One region of the Acerihabitans sp. TG2 genome, then DNA from elsewhere that is predicted to be linked to it. Evidence: riboswitches for the same ligand, from Rfam matches in the RefSeq annotation. Region 1 holds a riboswitch; each other region holds the start of a gene.
What was found. Region 1 has a riboswitch for thiamine pyrophosphate ahead of thiM (hydroxyethylthiazole kinase). Riboswitches for the same ligand answer to the same signal wherever they lie in the genome.
Positions count from the first base shown of each region.

Region 2: linked by a shared signal. The riboswitch ahead of thiC (phosphomethylpyrimidine synthase ThiC) and the one ahead of thiM (hydroxyethylthiazole kinase) in region 1 are both predicted to bind thiamine pyrophosphate.
Region 3: linked by a shared signal. The riboswitch ahead of thiB (thiamine ABC transporter substrate binding subunit) and the one ahead of thiM (hydroxyethylthiazole kinase) in region 1 are both predicted to bind thiamine pyrophosphate.

Region 1 covers NZ_JAYGJO010000001.1:11,063-13,328, reverse strand. Annotated here, with positions in the region: gene thiD (bifunctional hydroxymethylpyrimidine kinase/phosphomethylpyrimidine kinase) at 1-587, opposite strand, end outside; gene thiM (hydroxyethylthiazole kinase) at 584-1,378, opposite strand; TPP riboswitch at 1,415-1,515, opposite strand; gene SJI19_RS00070 (hypothetical protein) at 1,560-1,730, opposite strand; gene SJI19_RS00065 (LuxR family transcriptional regulator) at 2,073-2,266, opposite strand, start outside.
Region 2 covers NZ_JAYGJO010000041.1:15,804-18,069, forward strand. Annotated here, with positions in the region: gene thiC (phosphomethylpyrimidine synthase ThiC) at 1-1,478, opposite strand, end outside; TPP riboswitch at 1,582-1,695, opposite strand; gene rsd (sigma D regulator) at 2,014-2,266, opposite strand, start outside.
Region 3 covers NZ_JAYGJO010000028.1:60,509-62,774, reverse strand. Annotated here, with positions in the region: gene SJI19_RS20230 (Rpn family recombination-promoting nuclease/putative transposase) at 1-652, shown strand, start outside; TPP riboswitch at 1,014-1,131, shown strand; gene thiB (thiamine ABC transporter substrate binding subunit) at 1,174-2,154, shown strand; gene thiP (thiamine/thiamine pyrophosphate ABC transporter permease ThiP) at 2,151-2,266, shown strand, end outside.

The sequences.
Region 1 (2,266 bases):
GCGTCTGTGGCGGTGATCAACCAATCTGGGCTATGTTCCCCATCCAAGTGGCCCCCTTTCATCACCACCGCCCGGCAACCCAACGCAAGTAACGCCCGCCCTTGCTCGCACATTTCCCGCTCGTCGGTGGCCAGACGGCAACCCAACAGTGCTGCCGCTTCATGCAGATTGGGGGTAATAATGGACGCGAGCGGCAATAGCAGTTCACGCACCGCGCCAATAGCGTCCGGTGCCAATAAAAAGTCCCCGCTTTTCGCCACCATGACGGTATCCAGTACCACGTATGGAATGGGGTACTGCCGCAGTTTTTCCGCAACGACCCGCACAATATCCGCCTGACCCAGCATGCCAATCTTAGCGCTGTCAATACGCACGTCGCTCAGTACAGAATCCATCTGCTCGCTCACAAACGCCGGGGGGATGGGGTAAATGGCCTGGACGCCGCAGGTATTTTGCGCCACCAGGGCGGTGATAACCGACGTAGCATAACCGCCTAGGGCCGAGAAGGTCTTTATATCCGCCTGAATGCCCGCCCCGCCACTGGGATCAGTACCGGCAATACTGAGTAGGTTGATCTGGCGTTTCATTGTAAATCCTCGCGGCTCATGGCGTATAAGTGGTCAAGAAAGCCCACCGCAAAGCTACCGGGCCCCGACGACGCCGAGGCGGTTAAGCGACCGGCGCGGGCCATAACCCGACAGGCTGCCGCCACATGCTGCAGCCGATCTCCCGGCAGGGCGCAAAAAGCCGCTACCACCGCCGATAATGCGCAGCCGGTGCCGGTAACCCGGGTCATCAACGGATCGCCATCGTCCACGGACCATACCCGCGCACCGTCGGTGATAAAATCCACCCGGCCGGTGATGGCCACCAGCGTGCCATACTCTCTGGCCAGCCGTTCAGCGGCCGGCAACGCGCGAAACGAATCATCGGCACTATCCACGCCACGGCCCAGGCTAGGCTCACCGGCCAGAGCCAGAATTTCGGACGCATTCGCGCGAATGGCGGCGGGTTTCAACGATAAAATAGACACAGCGAACGCTGTGCGATAATCCAACGCCCCCACCGCCACTGGGTCCAGTACCCAAGGAACGCCAGCCTGATTGGCGCCGAGTATGGCAGCCATCATCGCCTCGGCGCGCCTGTGGCTCAGCGTACCTATATTGATTAGCACAGCATCCGCCATAGTGCTGAACTGCGCAGCCTCGCGTGGTTCAATCACCATCGCCGGTGCGGCGCCGAGGGCCAGAAGGGTATTGGCGGTAAATTCCTGGACCACATCATTGGTCAAGCAATGAACCAATGGCGCGCGCTGACGCAGCGCTTCGAGAGAGGTGAGCGCAGTTAAGCCAGGTAATTCAATCGGTAGAATGGTCATATTGCTCCCAGCCAACGGTGGGAACACGGACCCGGTAGAGAGAGACCGCGACTTCCCTACGCTGGCATTATCCAGATCAGGTAATACGGGTAAAATCTCAGTCCTACGCGCTGCGGCGGACACCCCGAGTCATGTAAAACGATTATCCGGTCAGCCGCGCAAAAGGTCAATAACCGGTGTGTCAGGGATGAATGAGCATTCGGCCAACGCAGTCGTCGAATGTTACCTGCGCGCCGGGCATGCCAGTAGGTGTGAGCAGCCAGCGTGAAGCCTCACCACCCGGTCGGGTAAAACCTGCCTGAGCCAAGGCGTCAAGTCGACCCGCCATCCAATGGTCATTATTAAACAACAACGTTATTTTCCATGCCGGTTCACCGCTGCATTTAACAACTTTGTTATTTATTATCTCTTCTATAATTTCATTATAATTAGGCTGAGCAGAAAATACGGGCCATGATAGAGGCAATAATAAACAGCACAAAATAAATTTATACATAACTGCCTTACTCAATATCGTTTAATCTATAGAGTAGAATAGCACTAAATTTTACACGCAGACCCACATCATACTAAACCCTGATTAAACCACAGAGAATATCCTGAATAATCGTCCAACAAAGATTGACTAAAACACGACCAGCAACAGAATAACCCTATATTTGATATTGGCTTGGCGGTAATTATAAACGGGGTATTAACTAAATAATTTCAGTTCCATTGCACGGGTAATGGCATGTTTTGCATTGGTGACACCGAGTTTTTCGATGATATTTCTGATATGAAATTTTACCGTACCTTCGCGTATTGCCAGAATAGTGGCCACCTCACCATAGGTTTTACCGACGCTAGCCCAAAATAACACCTCTTTTTCGCGCGGGGAAAGCTGCT
Region 2 (2,266 bases), on a different contig from region 1:
GCACAGCCGAACCAGCCAATCAGCGCGGCACCAATGCCTGAGGTAAAGTGATCATATCCCGGTGCAATGTCGGTGGTTAGTGGCCCTAAGGTATAAAAAGGCGCTTCGTGGCAATGTTCAAGCTGCTCGGTCATATTGCGGCGGATCATGTGCATAGGGACATGGCCGGGGCCTTCAATCATCACCTGCACGTCATACTCCCAGGCGATTTTGGTCAGTTCGCCCAGCGTGTAAAGCTCGGCAAACTGCGCTTCGTCGTTGGCGTCCTGTATGGAACCGGGACGCAAGCCATCACCCAGTGATAACGCTACGTCATAGGCTGCGCAAATTTCACAGATATCCCGAAAGTGTTCATACAGGAAGCTCTCCTGATGGTGAGATAAACACCATTTCGCCATTATCGACCCCCCGCGCGATACGATACCGGTTAGGCGCTTGGCAGTCATAGGGACGTAGCGCAGCAGCACGCCAGCGTGGATGGTAAAATAATCCACTCCCTGTTCTGCTTGTTCGAGCAGGGTGTCGCGAAAGCATTCCCAATCCAGGTTTTCCGCGACACCGTTGACCTTTTCCAGCGCCTGATAGATTGGCACTGTGCCAATCGGCACCGGACTGTTGCGCAGGATCCACTCGCGGGTCTCATGGATATAACGGCCGGTGGAAAGGTCCATCACGGTATCCGCGCCCCAGCGCGTCGACCACACCAATTTCTCCACCTCCTCCTCGATGGATGAACTCACCGCCGAGTTGCCAATATTGGCGTTAACCTTGACCAGGAAGTTACGGCCGATGATCATCGGTTCCGATTCGGGATGATTAATATTGGCCGGAATGATGGCTCGTCCCTCGGCCACTTCCCGCCGGACAAATTCCGGCGTGATATTATCCGGTAAATGGGCGCCAAAACGTTGACCAGCATGTTGTTGCAACAATACGTCGCCACGAATTCGCTCGCGGCCCATATTTTCCCGCAAAGCAATAAATTCCATTTCAGGCGTGATGATACCAGCACGAGCGTAATGCATTTGTGTCACGCAGCGACCCGGCTTAGCACGCCGCGGGGTATGATTGGGCGTGAAGCGGACTTCGTCCAGCCCGTCGTCCGCGCGACGTTCCCCGCTGTAACGCGAACTTAAACCACCCAGTATTTCACTGTCTTGTCGTTGTTCTATCCATTGGGAACGCAGGCGGCGTAGCCCAACACGCACATCAATGTCCACTTCGGGATCACCATAAGGGCCGGCAGTATCGTATACCGGTATCGCCTCATTTTCTTCGTAACGTTGGGTAGCGTGGTGTGCGCCGATAAGGCTGGGACTAAGCTGAATTTCACGCATCGGCACCTGGATATCGGTGCGGGAGCCCTGCAGGTAGATACGGCGTGAATTGGGGAAAACCTCGCCTTGCAGACGATTGATAAAATCCAGGGCTAATGCACGCTGTTCGCGGCGTGATGGAGGGGTATTAGATGAAGACATAGCAATTCCTTTCAATCAATATAAGGGAAAATTGCTTGTCTGGAGCGCTACGGGAGTAATAAAAATATGCAGGTAAACCGACCGAAATACAGTGGACCACCGGCAGTGGATTACTCTTGTTCCCTTCGCAGGTATTAACCCGATCAGGTTCCGCGGATCCCGAATTAACGGTCTCAGCCTGGCGTAATTTACGCGCTAGGCACTCCGACAAGATAAACATACCCGTCATCTTTCAAGCTGCAGGTGCGTTGGCAGCGCGCATTCACCCGAATCACTTACCGGAGTAAGCTCATCGGGGTTCATTTGCTAGCCGCCTGCCTGCAACTCGAAATCTTTAGGGTATTACCCGTCATCTTTCAAGCTGCAGGTGCGTTGGCAGCGCGCATTCACCCGAATCACTTACCTGAGTAAGCTCATCGGGGTTCATTTGCTAGCCGCCTGCCTGCAACTCGAAATCTTTAGGGTATCCCGGCTTAAATATCACCGGTTACAACACTCATTCTACTGCAATTCAACCAACGTGGCTGACGTTCTATCACGCAGTGCGCGATGGTTTGGCATCGTTTGCCGCCGACATGCCGGCTAAATATTCCGCTTTGTACTCCAGCGCCTGTTGGATCAGTTTATCTTCTAGCGCAAAGCGGTTGGCCAATGCCTCACCTACTCCGGAAAGCGCCGTCTGAAACTCCAGGTAATTATCATGATCAATAGCCGTTTCCAACTGGCTATCATAAAATGCCATAATCAACATGGTGTTTGCCTGTAGCGCCGGATAGAGCTGGGTGCTG
Region 3 (2,266 bases), on a different contig from region 1:
GGCGTTTCGTCTGCTGCGCTACAGCTTACTTGCCATGCAGTTGCATATTGAGCAGGGCAATAAAAAGCTGCCGCTCGTCATACCGATGGTATTTTACCATGGGGTTCAGAGCCCTTATCCTTATAGCACCCGCTGGTTGGACGGCTTTGACGATCCCGCCATGGCGGAAGAATTGTACCGCCAGGCGTTCCCTCTGGTGGACATCACCGTGGTCCCTGACGCGGAGATCAAAACCCACCGCAAAGTGGCATTGCTCGAATATGTGCAAAAACACATCCGCGAGCGGGATATTAACCTCCGCTTGCGCGATATCGCCTTTCTGCTTGAATTAACCCAGCCCAGTAAAGAGCAGATGATATGCCTGCTGCACTATCTGGCGCAGGAGGCAAATACCCTTGACTCGGACGCTTTTTTCCGTAATCTGGGAAAAAAAACACCCCATTACAAGGAGGAAATGATGACCATTGCAGAACAACTGGAACAAAAAGGACACAAGATAGGACTGCAAGAAGGCCGCCAAGAAGGACTCAGTGCAGGGTGTAGAAACATCGCCCGTAATATGCTGGCGATAGGTCTGGAGCGTGCAACCATTGAACTGACCACCGGTTTGAGCAGCGCAGAGCTTGATGCCCTGACAGAACCTGCCGCATAAGCCAATACCGATCATGTTGCACCACACCATTGCAGCAAAAAAGCGGTCAGCTCACGCCACTGGCGGGTGGAAGAGACCAAAACTCAGCATTACGTTTACAACTATGGCCACATCCTGGTTTTTGCTTCACATCACTGATGCTGTTTATTACGGTGATTTATTGTCACCACTATGTTACCCCCCACAGCGATATCCTTCAGCTGATGCAACATACTCCAAGAGAATAACGCTGCCATCCACTTAATGGTGGCATGAACACCTTGGCATGGTTTGATGTTAAATCCGCCGGGTTCGTACCCCCGAAAGACGCAATAAGCCGGGTATTGTTGGCAAGCCAAACATAAAACCATTACAATTGCTTCTGTTCTCAACGGGGTGCGAAACATCTTGCACGGTACGACGCCAGATGATCGCTGAGAGTAAACCCGTCGAACCTGATCCGGTTAATACCGGCGAAGGGATTTGAGAGTGTGCCTCATCGCCTCAAAAACCTTTGCCACCTTTTTTTTCAGGAGCGCAAAGTGTTAAAAAAATGGTTTCCTTGTCTGTTACTGCTGGCCGCCGCTCCGGCGCTGGCTAAACCTGTCCTTACGGTACTAACCTATGATTCCTTCGCATCGGAGTGGGGCCCCGGACCGGCGGTAAAAACCGCGTTCGAAAAACAATGTGGCTGCGAGCTGAAATATGTCGTGCAGGAAGACGGTGTGGCGTTGTTAAATCGCTTGCGCATCGAAGGCAAAAACAGCGATGCCGATGTAGTGCTGGGGTTAGATAATAATTTACTTAAAGCCGCCCAAGATACGCATTTATTCGTCGAGCATCACGTAGATACCACCGGATTAAACCTGCCGGATGGCTGGCACAATGCCACCTTTCTGCCGTTTGACTACGGTTATTTTGCCTTCGTTTACGATAAAAATCGCCTGAAAAACCCGCCGAAAAGTCTGCATGATCTAATAGACGGCCCGGTACCGCTTAAAATTATTTATGAGGATCCGCGGACCAGCACGCCCGGTTTGGGCTTGATGTTATGGGTGAAAAAAGTCTATGGCGATGATGCAGCACAGGCATGGCAGCGATTAGCGAAAAAAACCGTCACGGTACCTAAAGGATGGAGTGAAGCTTACGGTCTGTTTCTCAAAGGAGAAGCGGATATGGTCCTGAGCTATACCACCTCGCCGGCATACCACATCGTTGAGGAGAAAAAAGACAACTATGCGGCCGCTGCCTTTAGCGAAGGACAATACCTGCAGGTTGAGGTCGCTGGTCAGTTGGCCGCCAGCAAACACCCCGAGCTGGCGCAACAGTTTATGCATTTTATCGTTTCACCGGCCTTTCAGCAGACTATTCCCACAGGAAATTGGATGTATCCGGTGATTAAAACCACGCTTCCCGCCGGATTTGACGCCTTACCCGCCAAAACCCTGACCTTCAGTCCCGACGATGTGGCGGCACACCGCGCCGCCTGGACCCAGGAGTGGTTACGTTCAGTAAGCCAATGATTGCACGCTGGTTATGGCCTGGGTTGCTGGCCGCATTAGTCTTAACCGCTATCGCCCTCGCCGCCGTCGGTGCGTTATGGCTTAATGCCCCGGCGCAGCATTGGCGGTTGTG